Regions from separate parts of the Stenotrophomonas sp. 86156_Sma genome, predicted to be linked through region 1. Evidence: riboswitches for the same ligand, from Rfam matches in the RefSeq annotation. Region 1 holds a riboswitch; the other holds the start of a gene.
The links. A riboswitch is a leader RNA that binds a small molecule or an ion and turns the genes downstream of it on or off. The one in region 1 is predicted to bind thiamine pyrophosphate.
Positions count from the first base shown of each region.

Region 2: another riboswitch for thiamine pyrophosphate. It lies ahead of thiC (phosphomethylpyrimidine synthase ThiC); the one in region 1 lies ahead of ACZK33_RS00840 (TonB-dependent receptor).

Region 1 is NZ_CM151157.1:188,983-197,989, reverse strand. It holds gene ACZK33_RS00850 (glycine zipper 2TM domain-containing protein) at 1-260, shown strand, start outside; gene ACZK33_RS00845 (phosphotransferase enzyme family protein) at 386-1,510, shown strand; TPP riboswitch at 1,554-1,649, shown strand; gene ACZK33_RS00840 (TonB-dependent receptor) at 1,721-3,910, shown strand; gene pnuC (nicotinamide riboside transporter PnuC) at 3,919-4,488, shown strand; gene ACZK33_RS00830 (hypothetical protein) at 5,256-5,672, opposite strand; gene ACZK33_RS00825 (Dyp-type peroxidase) at 5,757-6,731, opposite strand; gene ACZK33_RS00820 (VOC family protein) at 6,855-7,223, opposite strand; gene ACZK33_RS00815 (helix-turn-helix transcriptional regulator) at 7,292-8,059, opposite strand; gene ACZK33_RS00810 (OmpO family porin) at 8,183-8,758, opposite strand; gene ACZK33_RS00805 (DUF2268 domain-containing putative Zn-dependent protease) at 8,965-9,007, shown strand, end outside.
Region 2 is NZ_CM151157.1:4,177,519-4,186,525, forward strand. It holds gene ACZK33_RS19370 (ion channel) at 1-591, opposite strand, end outside; gene thiC (phosphomethylpyrimidine synthase ThiC) at 729-2,573, opposite strand; TPP riboswitch at 2,656-2,757, opposite strand; gene ACZK33_RS19380 (BCCT family transporter) at 3,003-4,580, shown strand; gene ggt (gamma-glutamyltransferase) at 5,139-6,932, opposite strand; gene ACZK33_RS19390 (hypothetical protein) at 6,929-7,348, opposite strand; gene ilvC (ketol-acid reductoisomerase) at 7,545-8,519, shown strand; gene ilvG (acetolactate synthase 2 catalytic subunit) at 8,559-9,007, shown strand, end outside.

The DNA.
Region 1 (9,007 bases):
ACCTGCTCTCCAACGGTGATCCCGCTGCCACGGTCGGCGGTGCCGTGGCCGGCGGCGCGATCGGCAACCTGACCACCTCCGACCGCCGCGACCGTCGTTACTACGACAATCGCCGTTACGACGACCGCTACGATCGCCGATACGACCGTGGCTACTACCGCAGCGGCTACTACGACCGCGGTGACGACCGTCGCTGGCAGCGCGAGCGCTACTACGACAACCGCTACTACCACGACCGCGGTCGCCATCGCGGCTGGTAAGCAGCGCGGCATCCCCCATGCCGATGCACGGACGGGCGGGTCGATGACCCGCCCGTTTGCGTTGGCCGCGTGCATGGCGTTGAATGCGCAGCCTTGGATGTGACTTTCCCCACTGGGGCTGCGGCATGACTTCTTCCTCCCACCGCGTGCAGGGCCTCAACAACGACGAGGTTGCTGCCGATTGGCCACCGATCAGCACCGCAGACCTCGCGTGGCTGCGCCAGCGCTTTCCGCAGCTGGATGCGGGCAGCCAGCCGCACTGGCACAGTCCTCGACCGTTGTCGGCCGCCGCCATCGTCAATGGCACGCGCGGACCGGTGTTCATCAAGCGCCACCACCACAGCGTTCGCAGCGCCGCCTGCCTGGAAGAAGAACACCACTTCATCGCCCATCTCGCTGCCGCCGGCGTACCGGTGGTGCAGGTGCTGGCGGCAACCGATGGCCACACCGCAGTAGAGCACGGCGAATGGACCTTCGAACTGCATGCCGTGGGCGTGGGCGAGGACCTGTACCGCGATGCCGTGTCGTGGTCGTTGCTGACCGATGTCGCGCAGGCCGGCGAAGCCGGCCGCATGCTGGCCCGGCTGCACCGTGCCGCCGCCAGCTATCACGCGCCACAGCGCAGTACCCATCTGCTGGTCGCGCGCGACGATCTGATCCGCGCCGACGATCCGATCGCGGCCATCAAGGCGGGGCTGCACAAGCGCCCCGGGCTGGCCCGCTATCTCGCGCGCATTCCCTGGGAAGCGCAGCTGCAGCGCGACGTGCTGCCGTGGCATGCCGGCCTGGCCGAGCGCCTGCGCGACGAGCCACGGCTGTGGGCGCACAACGACTGGCATGTCTCCAACCTGCTGTGGCGCGACGGGCAGGTCAGCACCGTGCTGGATTTCGGCCTGGCTTCGCCCACCAGCGCACTGTTCGACCTCGCCACCGCGATCGAGCGCAACGCAGTGGCGTGGCTGGAACTGGAGCGCGGCATGGAGGCGGTGCGCATCGACATCGCACTGGCGTTGCTCGACGGCTACCGCGAGGTGCTGCCGCTGTCGGCGGCACGCGTGCAGCTGCTGGCCGACCTGCTGCCGATGGTCCATTTCGACTTCGCACTGTCCGAAGTGGAGTACTTCGAAGGCATCACTGGCTCCACCGCAAACGCGGATGTGGCGTGGCAGCCCTTCATGCTGGGGCACCCGGTGTGGTTCCACAGCGCGCCGGGGCAGGCACTGCTGCAGGCGCTGCACGCGGCAGCCTGAAGGGCACCGGCTCGCAAATCCGTACCATTTGTAGTGAAATGGTCACCTGAAGCGGGGGTGCCTGGATCTGCCAGGCTGAGAGAGTCCCTTGGAACCTGATCCGGTTTGCACCGGCGTAGGGAGCTTTGAGCCGCAGCCACACCCCCCGTCATGGGCCGGTGCACCTGCGCGCCGTCGCTTCGTCTCCCTTGTTGTCCGAAGACGAACCGAATGAACCGCTGCCTGCGCCCCACCCTGCTCTCCCTCGCCCTCTGCGCCGCCTTGCCGCTGCATGCCAGCGAGGCCGACGCTGCCACCGATGCGGCTGCCACCGGCGCCGAGCGCTCGCCCACCGAACTGGCGGCAGTGCGCGTGCAGGCCGGCAAACCCAAGGCCGATACCTCACGCGTGAACGCCTTCGGTGGTGGGTCCTGGAAGGACACCCCGGCCTCGGTGAACGTGCTCGAGCGCGACTACCTCGACCGCCGCCAGGTGCGTTCGCTGTCCGAGCTGGCCAGCAACGATGCCTCGCTGGGTGATGCGTATGCGCCGGTGGGCTACTACCAGAACGTCGCCATCCGCGGCTTTGCGCTGGATGCCGCCACCGGCTACCGCTTCAACGGCCTGTCCATCGCCGGCGAACAGCGCCTGGCGCTGGAGAACGTGCAGTCGGTTGAGATCCTCAAGGGTGAAGCCGGCCTGGCCGCGGGTGTGATGGCGCCCGGCGGGATCATCAACTACATCGGCAAGCGCCCGGCCGAAGTGCGCACCGCCACGCTCGGTACCGACTCGGAAGGCTCGCGCTACGTCGCCGTCGATGTCGGCCACTGGATCACCCCGCGTTTCGGCCTGCGCCTGAATGCCGCATGGGATTCCAGCAATTCCTACGTCGAGCACGCCGATGGCCGTCGCAACTTCTACTCGCTGGCCGCCGACTGGCTGATTGGCGAACGCGGCAAGCTGGAAGTGGATGCCAACTACCAGACCAGCTCGCAGCGTTCGGTGTCCGGCTACCAGCTGCTGGGCGCGCGTGAGCTGCCGCACGGCGTGGATCGCGAATTCCTGCTCGGCTACCAGCCGTGGCAGCGCCCGGTGGATATCGCCAGCACCAACATCACCGCGTTGCACACCTACGACTTCAACGATGCCTGGCAGTCGCGCGTCTCGGTCGGCCACAGCCGCTCGGTGATCGATGACAACGTCGCCTTCGCCTACGGCTGCTACTACGCCACGCAATGCGCCGATGGCAGCGTGCCGGGCAACTACTTCGCGCCCAATGGCGACTACGACGTCTACGACTACCGCAGCCCGGACGACACCCGCCGCAACCAGCAGGCCCGTGCCGAGCTGCGTGGCCGCTTCGAGACCGGCAGCGTCGGCCACCAGCTGACCCTCGGTGCCGATTACTTCCGCCGCACGGTAGACAAGCGCCCGAGCGTCAACGAGTACGTCGGCACCAGCAACATCCACGACGCACAGGTGCCGGTGTTCGCGCCGTCGCCGAAGATGCCAGGGCCGTCCGCACGACGCCTGGACAGCCGCCAGACCGCATTCTTCGCGCTGGACCGGATGAGCTTCGGTGATGACTGGCAGTGGCTGGCCGGCGGCCGCTTCGTGCGCCTGGACGAGCGTGCCTACGACAAGCGTGGCACCCCGCAGCGGCACAGCCGCCTGTCGCGTTTCCTGCCGCAGACCGCCGTGGTGTGGAAGGCTACCGACCAGCTCAACGCCTATGCCAGCTACGTGCGCGGCATCTCGCTGGGCCAGGAAGCGCCGTTCTGGACCAGCAACGCCGATACCTTCCTGCCGTCGGTGCAGTCGCGGCAGCTGGAAGTGGGCGTGAAGTACGTGCCGGTCGAGGCGCTGACGCTGGGCGCAGCCGTGTTCCGCATTTCGCAGCCGTACCAGTACGCCAAGCCCGACAACAGCGAGGTCGGCTACAGCTTCGTCGAGGAAGGCACGCAGACCCACACCGGCCTGGAGTTGACCGCCAATGGCCAGCTGACCGATGCGCTGCAGATCGTGGCCAGCGCCAGCATGCTGCAGGCACGTGCGCGCGACACCGGCACGCCGGCCTATGAAGGCCATCAGCTGGTGAACGTGCCGAAGGTGCGCGCCAGCGTGCACGTGGCTTATGCGCTGCCGTTCGTGCAGGGCCTGGATGTGACCGGCGGCTGGCGCTATGCCGGTGCCAACGTTGCCCGCGCCGACGGTGGCGTGCGCGCACCGGACTACTCGGTGTTCGACGCTGGCCTGCGTTTCCAGCATCGCCTGCACGAGCGCGCGGTGACCTGGAACCTGTCGGTGGACAACGTGTTCAACCGCTTCTACTGGCGCGACACCGGCAGCAGCGGCGGTGACTACTACCTGTTCCCCGGCGCACCGCGACAGGCCCGCCTGTCGGTGACGTTCGCGCTGTGAGCGGCGTCATGCTCGAGTGGACCGCCGCGCTGTGCAGCATCCTCGGCGTCTGGCTGATGGCCAAGCGCCGGCTGGTGGCGTGGCCGGTCGGCCTGCTGTCGGTGACGCTGTACGGGCTGGTCTTCGCCGAGGCCAAGCTGTACTCGGACACCCTGCTGCAGGTCGCCTTCGGTGGCTTCCTGGTCTACGGCTGGCTCAACTGGCGGCAGCACGCCGCCGACGAGGGCAGCGTCCGCATCGTGCCACTGGCACGCGGCAAGCTGCTGCGCGACCTGGCCATCGGCCTGTGTGGTGGCGTAGCGCTGGGTGCGGCCATGCACACCTTCACCGATGCCGCGCTGCCGTGGCTGGACGCGATGCTGACCGCGCTGAGCCTGGTCGGCCAGTGGTGGCAGGCACGCCGCCACGTGGCCTGCTGGTGGGTGTGGATCGCGGTGGACGTGGTGTACGTGGGTGCGTACCTGTTCAAGTCGCTGCACGTGACCGCCGCGCTGTACGTGTTCTTCCTCGGCCTGGCCGTGTTCGGGCTGCGCGCATGGAGCGCGGCAGCCCGTGAACCACAGGTAGCAACGCAGTAGCGCCACGCCATGCGTGGCCGGGGCTTACCGGTAGTCGCCAACCTTGGTTGGCGCGCGTGCCGACCAAGGTCGGCATCTACCCAACACATCCACGCAGGGCGTGGATCTACTGCACCCGCAAGATCAGTAGCGCCACGCCATGCGTGGCTTGGGCTACCGGTAGTCGCCAACCTTGGTTGGCGCACGCCTGCCGACCAAGGTCGGCATCTACCCAACACATCCACGCAGGGCGTGGATCTACTGCACCCGCAAGATCAGTAGCGCCACGCCATGCGTGGCTGGGGTTTACCGGTAGTCGCCAACCTTGGTTGGCGCACACCTGCCGACCAAGGTCGGCATCTACCCGGCGCATCCACGCATGGCCTGAATCTACTGCACCCGCAAGATCAGTAGAGCCACGCCATGCGTGGCTGGGGGCCTACCGGTAGTCGCCAACCTTGGTTGGCGCACACCTGCCGACCAAGGTCGGCATCTACCCAACACATCCACGCAGGGCCTGAATCTACTGCACCCGCAAGATCAGTAGAGCCACGCCATGCGTGGCTTGGGCTTACCGGTAGTCGCCAACCTTGGTTGGCGCACGCCTGCCGACCAAGGTCGGCATCTACCCGGCGCATCCACGCATGGCCTGAATCTACTGCACCCGCAAGATCAGTAGAGCCACGCCATGCGTGGCTGGGGGCCTACCGGTAGTCGCCAACCTTGGTTGGCGTGCGCGTGCCGACCAAGGTCGGCATCTACCAGACGCATCCACGCATGGCGTGGATCTACTGGGTAAGCAGCAGGCCCAGCCGCAGCGGCTGGCGCATATCTGCCGGTGGCGCGGCCTGCAACGGCGCGGACTGCAGGGTCGCGCGCAGGTCGGCGTCGACCTGGGCGTCGCCCAGGCTGTCGAATTCGAGTTTCGAAATGCGGCCATCCGCCGCGATCCACACGCTCACCGGCAACGGCGTCGGTGCATCCGGGTGTGCCTGCAGCCATTCCAGCACGCGCTGCGCCTGCGGATCCTGTTCCTGCTGCAGACGCTGCTGCAGCTGGCCGCCCACGGCGGCGGCATAGGCCATCCAGTGTGCAGGGGCTTCCTGCGCGGACACCCCGGCGCTCCCCAATGCCAGCGCACCGAACAATGCAGCCAGCGGCCGCCACCAGCGGCGTGCGCCGGTTGTGTTCCTTGCCATCGCCATCGCCCGCTCCTGCGCTCTCATCCAACGGCTGATGGTCGGCGCGGTAGATGACAGGCAGATGGCGGTCGGCACTCCCCGGCGCGATCAATCGCCCAGGTCGGCCAGCACCTTGCGCGAGGGCGCGAAGAAGGTCACGCCGGTGGTGGCGGTGGAGAAGTCGAGAATGCGGTCATGCAGCGGCGCGGGATTGCCGATGAACATGCGCTCAAGCATCTTTTCGATCACCCACAGGCGGCGCGTGTAGCCGATGAAGTAAGTGCCGTACTCGCCACGCCCCGGATTGGCGAAGGGCATGTTGTCACGCAGGATCTCGTGCTCGCCGTCGGCATCCTCGATGGTGCACAGCGTCTTGTGCGATTTCTGCGCATCGGCCGGTGCATCGTCCAGCTCGATGTTGTCGTGCTTGGTGCGGCCGATGATCGCTTCCTGTGCCTCGGTCTTCTGCGCACGCCAGGCATCGAGGTTGTGCAGGTACTTCTGCACCACCACGTAGCTGCCACCGGCATGCGCCGGGTCTTCATCGCCCACGATGGTGGCTTCCGGCAGCGACAGCCCTTCCGGGTTGGCGGTGCCATCGACGAAGTCGAGCAGGTCGCGGCCGTCGAAGTAGCGGAAGCCGGCCACGTCATCGACCGTTTCCACCGCATCACCGAACGCCATCAGCAGGTTGCGCTCGAACGCGACAATCAGGTCCATGGTGCGCGCACGGATGTGGTACAGCAGGTCGCCCGGCGTGGACACCGCGGTGTGAGTCGCGCCCTTGATCTCGCGGAACGGCTTCAGTTCACGCGGCGGCGTGGTGCCCACCAACGGCTGCCACACGCGGTGACCAATGGCCACATTGCAGGTGAAGGTGCGCTCGATTTCACGGATGGCAGTGTTCTTGATCAGGTCATCGGTGCTGGCCAGCACCTCGCGTGCCTTGGCGATCGACGCCTCGTCATCCTTCACTTTCAGCACCAGGAACGCCGCCGAATGGGTGAGCGGCGCGGTGATCTGCTGCGGCTCGTTGTCGAGCGTGTGGTTGAGGGCGGTGATCGGTGCGGGCTGGGAGTTCACGGCGGTTCCTGCTGGCTTGAGGCGGGCGCATCGCGTGTGGCGATGTGCGGGCGATCATAGCGGAACCGCCTGACCGGGGACGGAGCGGTTCTCGTTCCGTACACCGGCGAAGGTACGAAGACCTCAATCCATATCACTCCAGACCGCCAGCTCGTAGCCATCCAGATCGCGGAAGTGGAAGCGGCGGCCACCGGGGAAGGCGAATACCGCCTGCACCACCTCGCCACCGGCGGCAATCACGCGCTGCTGGGCGTCGGCAAGGTCCGCGCAGTAGAGAATCACCAGTGGGCCGCCCTGCGCACGTACCGGTGTGTCGGACACGAAGCCGCCTTTCAGGCGGCCGTCGTCGAACTCGGTGTAGGCCGGGCCGTAGTCCGTGAATTTCCAGCCGAATACCTCGCCGTAGAAGCGCTTGCTGCGGGCGATGTCGGCGACGTTGAATTCGATGTTGTCGATGCGGCGCTCGGCATCGCGGGGTGCGGCGTGGCTCATGGCGTGACTCCTGGGTGGGAGCCCCAGCTTCGGTCAGCGCGGCACGGCGGTCTTGAAGAAAACGGCCATCATCGGCCCCATTCCAGGCGCAGCTGCCGTGCGGTCATGCTGGCAAGCTCGCGCGCCTCGCGGCTGAGGTGGGCCTGGTCGGCATAGCCGGCATCAGCGGCCAGCATCGCCAACGAGTGCTGCGGCAGCGCGCGGCTATGGCGAAGAAAGCGCTGCAGGCGCAGGATGCGCTCCAGCGTCTTGGCGCCATAGCCGAACTGCGACTGGCTGAAACGGCGCAGGCTGCGCGGGCTCAGGTTCAAGCCTGCCGCAAGCTCGTCCAGCGTAGCTTGGCCACGGCCAAGCGCGTGGAACAACACATGAGCCCGTTGCGCCTGCACGTCGAGGGCCGCCGCGCCCATGTGCTGTTGCAGGCACTGCGCCATCCGCTGCAATCGTTGAGCCGGCGCGGTATCGCCAATGGAAGCAGCGGCTGCTGTGGCCCATCCGCCCTTCAGATCGGCCAACGGCACCGCCTGTCCAATGATGCCGGCCAGTGGCAGTCCCAGCGCGGCCAATGCCTGGCCAGGTCGGAAGCGTGCCCCCAGTACCTGTGCACCGGGTGCCAGTGCCGGATGTGCAGCCACCCGATCCGGGCCGACCACGAACAGCGCGCCGTCGCGCCAGAGGATATCCACGCAGCCATCGGGCAATACGGTGATGTGCCCATCGGCATCGGCAGGGAGCTGGCTCTGCCACAGCTGGCCGAACTGGCCACGCAGCGGCGCAGGCGCCAGATGCTCCTGGTAGGCCATGCCAGTACCTGCGAGGGAGGAAGGGTCGCCCATGCCGCATTGTGGCGCCACAGGGCCCATAAAAGTGAAGCCCGGCGCGAGGCCGGGCTTCGGTTGGCGTGTGGGAGAGAGAGAGAGTCACACGCCAGCACAACACGCACTAACGACAGGCGTTTGTTACCAGGTGAAGCGCGGGCCCACGAACCACTCGCGGTCGCCGGCCTTGGCCAGCTTCACTTCGCCACTCAGGCCCCAGTTCTGGTTGAACTTGGCGGTGGCGCCGACGCGGCCGTAGAACTCGCCGTCCGGGTTGATGCCGTGCTTCTTGCTGAAATCTTCGTAGCCGGCCATCACGTAGCCTTCCACGTACGGGTTGAACGCGGTGCGCACGCCCACTTCGGTGGAGTAGCCGTTGAAGTCCAGGCCGCGCTTCTCGTCGTACTTCTGGTACGCAACACGGGCCACCAGGTCGGTGTTCGGTGCGATGCCGTAGTTGTAGCCGACACCCAGGCGCCACTGGTCGACGTCATTCTTGAACTTGTCGGTTTCCTGGGCGCTGTAGTCGCCAAAGACGTGGAAGTTCGGGTGCACCGCAACGGAACCCTTCACCTTCCAGCCATCGGCGTCGCCGCCCTTGGCATCGGTGTTCACGTAGCCGCCTTCAACGTAGTTGTACGACAGGCCATCGGTTGCCGATGCAGCGAACGGCAGAGCAGCCAGAAGACCCAGGGCAAGCAGCGAATTCTTGTTCATCGGGACACACCTTTAATTATTTTGGTTTCGTCGACCGCCTCCCGGGAGGGGGAGAGAGAGGAGGCGGTCGACAGGTGTGAATTATCCGTTAGGGGGTCTAATCAACCCTGAATATTGAACTGACTGGTGTATAAATAAGGCTGGCGTTCAGGGAACTCCGCATGGCATTGCTGCCGGCTTCTTACGCGCATCACGCTCGATGCTTGATGCGGGCACTGATCCTGATCGCCTCGCCGATCGCGCTGCTGC
Region 2 (9,007 bases), 1.1 Mb from region 1:
CATGACCAAGGCGCGCGCCTGCGGATGCAGTGGCACAACGTCGCTCAAGCCAACGCCCGAGAGCAAACTGAAGCTCAGATAAAGAAGCTCCATCCAGGTGCGCTGCGCGCCACCACCGGTGCCCTGGAAACTGCCCGGATACCATTGCTGGCACACGGCGAAAGCAAACGCGAAGGCCCACGCCAGCAACGTGAATGTCGCACCTGCTGCGAACAGTTCATCGCGGGTGACTTTATGGTCCTGGAGCATGTAAGCGATGAGCGCACCGGCCGTATAGAAGTACAGCAGGCTTTCCAGCAGCTGCGCGGTGGTCAGCAGCGCACTGCGATCCAGCAGTGCGCCGGCCAGCGAGAACACCACCGAAGGAATGGCCAGCAGCAGTGCCAGCCAGGTGCCCAGCGGACTGCGCTGGACCACCCACAGCGCCAGGCCGAGTACCGCCATGCCGAACATGCCCAGTGCCGCACGGCCGCCGGCGGTGTCATCAAGTGCGGGATACAGCAGCACCGCGATCAACTGGGCACCCAGCAGCCAGGCCGAAGGATGGCGGCGGGCAATGGCCAGCCAGCGGGTGGTGATGGCAACGGGCATGGCGTCCTTCCCCAGGGTGATGGGCGGAGGATAGCCGGGAGCGACGTGATGAGCGGTAGTGCCGGCCACTGGCCGGCACTCTCCCGGTCCCACGCACGACGGAATGCCGGCCAGCGGCCGGCACTACCCGTTACACGTCAGCCCTGGTGATAGACCTCGGCGCCGGCGGCGCGAAACTCTTCCGACTTCTCCTTCATGCCGGCCTCGGCGTAGTCGCGCACGTCCTGGGTGATCTTCATCGAGCAGAAGTGCGGGCCGCACATCGAGCAGAAGTGCGCCAGCTTGTGCGCATCCTTCGGCAGCGTCTCATCATGGAATTCCTTGGCCTTCTCCGGGTCCAGCCCGAGATGGAACTGGTCTTCCCAGCGGAACTCGAAGCGTGCCTTGCTCAGCGCGTTGTCGCGCACCTGTGCGCCGGGGTGTCCCTTGGCCAGGTCGGCCGCATGCGCGGCGATGCGGTAGGCCATGATGCCGTCGCGTACGTCCTGGCGGTTGGGCAGGCCGAGGTGCTCCTTCGGCGTCACGTAGCACAGCATCGCCGTACCGAACCAACCGATCATCGCCGCACCGATCGCGCTGGTGATGTGGTCGTAGCCCGGTGCGATGTCGGTGGTCAGCGGCCCCAGCGTATAGAACGGCGCTTCGCCGCATTCGCGCAGCTGCTTGTCCATGTTCTCCTTGATCAGCTGCATCGGCACGTGGCCGGGGCCTTCGATCATGGTCTGCACGTCGTGCTTCCAGGCGATCTTCGTCAACTCACCCAGCGTCTCCAGCTCACCGAACTGCGCGGCATCGTTGGCATCTGCGATGCAGCCTGGGCGCAGGCCGTCACCCAGCGAGAAGGTCACGTCATAGGCCTTCATGATCTCGCAGATCTCTTCGAAATGCGTGTAGAGGAAATTCTCCTTGTGGTGCGCCAGGCACCACTTGGCCATGATCGAGCCACCGCGGCTGACGATGCCGGTGACCCGCTTGGCGGTGAGCGGCACATAGCGCAGCAGCACGCCGGCGTGGATGGTGAAGTAATCCACGCCCTGCTCGGCCTGCTCGATCAGTGTGTCGCGGAAGATCTCCCAGGTGAGCGCCTCGGCGCGGCCATCGACCTTCTCCAGCGCCTGGTAGATCGGCACGGTACCGATCGCCACCGGCGAGTTGCGGATGATCCACTCGCGGGTCTCATGGATGTGCTTGCCGGTGGACAGGTCCATCACCGTGTCACCGCCCCAGCGGATCGCCCACACCAGCTTCTCCACCTCCTCGGCAATGCCCGAGGAAACAGCGCTGTTGCCGATGTTGGCGTTGATCTTGGTCAGGAAATTGCGGCCGATGATCATCGGCTCGCTTTCCGGATGGTTGATGTTGTTGGGCAGCACCGCACGGCCGCGGGCGATTTCGTCGCGCACGAACTCCGGGGTGATGATCTTCTGGATCGAAGCGCCGAACGCCTCGCCCGGGTGCTGCTGCAGCAGCCCGGCATCGCGGATCGCGTCCAGCCGCTGGTTCTCGCGGATGGCGACGAATTCCATTTCCGGCGTGATGATGCCGCGGCGCGCGTAGTGCATCTGGGTGACGTTGGCACCTGCACGCGCACGGCGAGGCAGGCTGCGCGCGGGGAAGCGCACCGCATCGAGCTTCGGGTCATGCTCGCGATCGCGACCGAACGAAGAGCTCAGTCCTTCCAGCCGCTCGGTATCACCGCGTTCTTCCACCCAGCCGCGACGCAGTGCCGGCAAACCAGCGGACAGATCGATGCGCACCTCCGGATCGGTGTACGGGCCCGACGTGTCGTAAACGGTCACCGGTGCATTCTCTTCGCCTCCGAACAAGGTCGGCGTGCGGGTCAGCGCGATCTCGCGCATCGGCACCTGCAGATCCGGGCGTGAACCGGGCACGTGGATCTTGCGCGAGCCGGGAATGGGCCGGGTCACGGATTCGGAGAGTTGCTGGGCCTGTTGCTGCAGGGCGGAGAGCTGTGCGTTCATCGGGCATCGTCCAGGAAGGTCAGGGACGAAGCGGCGGCGCACTGCTGCCGCGCCCGGACGGTCCTTGGGCGGAGTCCGGGCATGGCTGCACTGCAAAGCTTCCCTACGCCGGTATGAGCCGGATCAGGTTCCAAGGGACTGTCTCAACCGTGGCCACATGGCCGCGGTACCCCCGCTTCTTGGTGTGCATTAGAGCATAGAACGCACTGCAGCTCCTGGTGGTTCCATCCACGCACGGCGTGGATCTGCTGTTTCTGTATTAACAGAACCGTGACATCGCATTCAGTAACGTGCACGCGCATCGTGCCGCTGCGGCCGGTGTTTCCCCGCCGCCTCCGCGGCCCCTGCCCGGTCTGTGCTGCATGTCGCCGGCCCCTCGCAGCAAGCTCTGCTCGCTCCCCTCAATCCCTTGATCGGAGAAGCTCCTTCATGGTGTTTCGCGTTTCCATCGCACTGGTTCTGCTTCTGGTGCTGCTTGCCGGTGTTGCACCCGGCCCCTTCAATACCGTGGTGCAGTCGGTACTGGCCGATGTCATCCGCAGTGTCGGCTGGCTCTATCTTCTGGTCGTGTTCCTGGCACTGACGTTCCTGATGTACCTGGCATTCGGTCGCTTCGGCAACCTGCGCATCGGCGGTGAAGATGCCGAGCCGGAGTTCTCGCGCGCCAGCTGGATGTCGATGCTGTTCGCAGCCGGCATGGGCATCGGCCTGGTGTTCTGGGGCGCCGCCGAGCCGATTTCCCACTTCACCAAGCCTCCGGAAGGCCTCGCACCGCAGAGCATGGACGCGGCGCGGGCTTCGATGCGCTATGCATTCTTCCACTGGGGCCTGCACCCGTGGGCGATCTACGCGCTGATCGGCCTGGCCATGGCCTGGTTCCAGTTCAACCGCAATGGCCGTGGACTGGTCAGTGACATGCTGCAACCGATCATCGGCCGGCACCATCGCGGCTGGATCGGACGCGTGGTCAACATCGCCGCGGTTGTTGCCACTGCCATTGGCGTGGCCACCACGCTGGGCTTCGGCACCATCCAGATCGCTGCCGGCATGGAACGCGTGTTCGGCCTGCACGCGGGTGTGCCACTGCAGCTGACCATCATCGCCATCGCGTTCGTGCTGTACATGGCCTCCACCGCCAGCGGTGTCGAGCGCGGGGTGAAGTGGCTGTCCAACTTCAATCTTGCACTGGCCGCGCTTCTTGCGGCCACCGTACTGGTGCTGGGTCCGACCGGATTCATCTTCGATACGTTCACCACCACACTGGGGTCGTACCTCAACCAGCTGGTGACGATGAGCCTGCGCATGTCGCCGTTCTCGGGCAGCACATGGGTAGCGGACTGGACCATCTTCTACTGGGCGTGGTGGATTTCCTGGGCCCCGTTCGTCGGCTCGTTCATCGCGCGCATCTCGCGTGGGCGCAGCGTCCGCGAGTTCGTCATCGGCGTCGTGCTGGCACCCACGGTGCTGGGCTTCTTCTGGTTCGCGGTGTTTGGTGGTACTGCCCTGTGGGCGCAGATCTTCGGCCATGCCGACCTGGTGCAGGCGCTGGGCAACGGCTATGAAACGGTGCTGTTCACCCTGTTTGACAGCATGCCGCTGCCCTTGCTGCTTTCCTGCATCGCACTGGTGCTGCTGATGATCTTCTTCGTGACATCAGCCGATTCGGCGGTGCTGGTGCTGGCCAGCATGTCCACTGACGAGGCAGGCGATCCGCCGTTGAAGCGCAAGCTGGCCTGGGGCATCGCGGTGGCGCTGATCGCAGCGGCGTTGCTGCTGGCCGGTGGCCTGGATGCACTGCAGGGCATGATCACGATTGCGGCGTTGCCATTCGCGCTGCTGATGGTGCTGGTGATGGTGTCGCTGTACCGGGTGCTGGACCAGGAGTACACGCGGGAGCGGCGGCAGGCGCAGCGCCAGCGGCACATGATCGATGCGTGGATCGCACGGGAGATGGCGGCGCAGGAGGAGACCCAGGCGGAGGCGGCGCGCGCGCACGATCAGGATTGAGGGTGTTTTGCAGCCTGCGGCTGCACCGCTTCTTTCAAGCAAGTGCAGATTCAAAAGCCAGAGCGGCTCTGGGTTGCTGCTTGCTTGGCGGGGAGGGGGCAGATGGCGGGACACACCGCAAGTACGTCCCTGTAGGCTCGGCCACGGCATCCATGCCGTGGACGGTCCCGCCATCTGCCCCCTCCCCGCCTCCGACAGTTTCCCGGTGACGGTGGGTTTTCCACGCTATGCGTGGATGAGGTGTATCGGAAAACAAGAAGGGGTCGGATTCGTTTTCCTCCGGAAAATGGATCCGCCCCCTACTCACAGCACGCGGCTGTTGCCATTGCCTTTGCTCTTGATCTTCTTTTTTCTTTTCCTGCGGTGATGGACACGGAAACTATCCGTGGCCGGGCGGGTGGGCTGGGCGGGGGTGTCCGCGGCATGGATGCCGCGGCCAAGCCTCCAGGGACGGATTCACGGCGTCCCCCGACCAGCCCACCCGCCCGGCCCAATCACATGATCCCGCTTCCACGAACCATCACCGCGGAGGGGGCTGCGCCCGGTGGCCGGGAAACCTCAATACCCCGCCGCCTGCCCATCCTTTCGACTCTCAGACGCACCGTAGTAAACGCCGGATTCCGGATCACGCATGATCGCCTGATACCCGCCATACGGACCATCGGCGAACACGATGCGATGCCCCTTGCGCATCAACGCACGCACCGTTTCATACGGGAAGCCGGTTTCCAGATTCACTTCACCACCGTCGGTCATCGCCGTGGCCTGACCTGTCGGTTCAGTCGAGCCTTCGTGCTGGATGCGCGGCGCATCACCGGCTTCCTGCAGGTTCATGCCGAAATCCACCAGGTTCATCACGATCTGCGCGTGGCCCTGCGGCTGCATCGCGCCGCCCATCACGCCGAAGCTGGCATACGGCTTGCCGCCCTTGGTGATGAACGCCGGGATGATCGTCTGGAACGGGCGCTTGCCCGGTGCGTAGCCGTTGGGATGGTTCTTCTGCAGCACGAACATCTCGCCACGATCCTGCAGGATGAAGCCCAGCCCCGGCGGCGCCATACCGCTGCCCATGCCGCGGTAGTTGGACTGGATCAGCGACACCATCATGCCGTCGGCGTCGGCCACGGTCATGTAGATGGTGTCGCCTTCTTCCAGCTGCTTCGGCGTGCCCGGCTGCACTTCCTTCAGCGCCTTGTCCATGGAAATCAGCGCGCGGCGCTGTGCGGCGTAGTCCTTGGAAATCAGCTTCTGCACCGGCGCCGGCTGGAACGCCATGTCGGCATAGAAGCGCGCGCGATCGGCGAAGGCCAGCTTCTTCGCTTCAACGAACAGGTGCACATGCTCCGGTGAACCGAAGGGAATCTTCGAGAAGTCGTAGCCTTCCAGCACGTTGAGGATCTGCAGCGCGGCGATGCCCTGGCTGTTCGGCGGCAGCTCCCACACGTCGTAGCCACGGTAGTTGCTGCTGACCGGTTCGACCCACTCACCGTGGTGGTCAGCCATGTCCTGGTAGCTCAGGTAGCCACCGTTGGCCTTGAAATAGTCGCCGATGGTGCGGGCGATATCGCCCTTGTAGAAGGCATCGCGGCCGCCGTCGGCAATCTGCTGCAGGGTGTTGGCCAGGTTCGGGTTCTTCCACATCTCACCCTTGCGCGGGGCGTGGCCGTTGATCGTGAACTGTTCCTTGAAGCCCGGGTACTGCGACAGCTTGGGCACCGAGCGGTCCCAGTAGTAGGCGATCACCTCGGCCACCGGATGGCCCTCGCGGGCGTAGCGGATCGCCGGCGCCAGGTTGTCGGCCATCGGCTTGCGGCCGAAGCGGTCGTGCAGCGCGAACCAGCCATCGACTGCGCCGGGCACGGAGACCGGGAGCGGGCCGGTAGCCGGGATGTCCTTCAGGCCACGGCGCTGGAACTCGGCCAGGGTGAGTGACTTCGGCGAACGGCCCGAACCGTTGTAGCCATAGAGCTTCTGCGTCTTCGGGTCCCAGACGATGGCGAACAGGTCGCCGCCGATGCCGTTGCCGGTCGGCTCCATCAGGCCAAGCGCGGCGTTGGCGGCGATCGCCGCGTCCACCGCCGAGCCACCGCCCTTCATCACGTCCAGCGCGATCTGGGTGGCCAGCGGCTGTGAAGTGGCAGCCATCGCATGCGGGGCGATCACCTCCGAACGCGTGGCAAAGGTGTGGCCGGTGATGCGGTCGGCGGCGGAAGACAGTGCGGGCACAGCGGCCAGCAGAGCAGCGGCCAGCAGGGAACGGGCAAGGCGTCGGGACACGGTCGGGTTCCGATGGAAGGGTGGTCCCTCGATCTTCGCCGCTGCGGCCTGCATGCGGTATCGGGCAGAGGTCATGGACGTTGATCCTGGGCTGGGTGCGGAAGGTCCGCCCCCACCAAGGCGAAAATCCGCCGGATTCCGCGCAAAAACTGCCCTGAAAGGAGTGAATTCGGGTTCACCAAAACACTTTCAGCGGCAACCATCCTTGTGCCGCAAGCGATTGCGCTGGATGCAGCGGAAACCGATAAAAAATCCGTCACGAGGGTTGACAGCGCCGAAACGGCTGTGTTTCTCTCGATCACATGTTGCATCACAACACGCCACCGCGAACCCACATCGAAGCCGCCGACATCGGCGCCGCCTCGCTGCGTTCGATTCTTGTGCTCGTACTTATTACCCAACCAACAGGTGCGGGACGAGCCAGCGTGTAAGCAACAAACACACCGGAACTCTTCAAAAACCCGCACCCGCCCCGGTGCGGGTTTTTTCATTTCAGAACCTGGTTTCAGACGCAACCACCATGCACAACGCCGATCGCACAACCCGGACCTGCACCACCGCGACGCCTCGTGGTGGCTGTGCCTGTGCAACGCGCGGCGCCTCCTCCACCGCTTTCCCCTGACCGGCCGGCACGTCACCTCGACGACCGGCCGTTCTTTTTTCTTCCCACCGCAAGGAACCTCCCCCATGAGCACCAACGACCTGCCCCAGACCAAGATCGCCGTCATCGGCTACGGCAGCCAGGGCCGCGCCCACGCGCTGAACCTGCGTGAATCCGGCTTCGATGTGGTGGTAGGCCTGCGTCCGGGCGGCCCGACCGAAGCCAAGGCGCAGGCCGATGGCTTCACCGTGATCGCGCCCGCTGAAGCGGTGAAAGACGCCGACCTGGTCGCCGTGCTGACCCCGGACATGGTGCAGAAGAAGCTCTACAACGACGTGCTGGCGCCGAACATGAAGCAGGGCGCCTGCCTGCTGTTCGCGCATGGCCTGAACGTGCACTACGGCATGATCGAGCCGCGCGCCGACCTGGACGTGGTGCTGGTTGCGCCGAAGGGCCCGGGTGCGCTGGTGCGTCGTGAGTATGAGATCGGGCGCGGCGTACCATGCATCTGGGCGGTCTACCAGGATGTCAGCGGCAAGGCTGCGCAGCACGCGCAGGCCTATGCGGCCGGCCTCGGCGGCGCTCGCGCCAACCTGATCCAGACCACCTTCAAGGAAGAGACCGAGACCGATCTGTTCGGCGAACAGGCGGTGCTGTGCGGTGGTGCCTCGGCGCTGGTGCAGGCCGGTTTCGAAACCCTGGTCGAAGCCGGCTACCAGCCGGAGATCGCCTATTACGAAGTGCTGCACGAACTGAAGCTGATCGTGGACCTGTTCTACGAAGGCGGCATCTCGCGCATGCTGGAGTTCATCTCCGAGACCGCGCAGTACGGCGACTACGTCAGCGGCCCGCGCGTGATCGACGCCGGCACCAAGGCACGCATGAAGGAAGTGCTGAAGGACATCCAGGACGGCACCTTCACCAAGAACTGGGTGGCCGAGTACGAAGCGGGCCTGCCGAACTACAACAGGTTCAAGCAGGCCGACCTGGAGCACCCGATCGAAAAGGTAGGCAAGGAACTGCGCGCCAAGATGGTCTGGTTGCAAGGACAGGCCGCGTAACCGCGCGGCCCTCCCCCACCCGCTTTGCAAGGTTCCCCCATGAACTCTTCGACACATCGCAGCGCGCCGCCCAACGGCGCGCGCTGGCTGACCCAGGCGCTGGAGGCCGAAGGCGTCCGCACGCTGTTCGGCTATCCCGGTGGCACCATCATGCCGTTCTACGACGCGCTGGTGGATTCGTCGCTGAAGCACATCCTGGTACGCCATGAGCAGGGCGCGGCGCTGGCCGCCAACGGTTTTGCCCGCGCCAGCAACCAGGTGGGTGTCTGCGTGGCCACCTCCGGCCCGGGCGCCTCCAACCTGGTCACCGGCATTGCCGATGCGATGCTGGATTCGGTACCGATGGTCTGCATCACCGGTCAGGTCGGCACGCCGCTGCTGGGCACCGACGCCTTCCAGGAACTGGATGTGTTCGGCCTGACGATGCCGATCGTCAAGCACAGCTGGCTGGTGCGCAGCGTCGATGACCTGCCGCGCGTGGTCGCCGA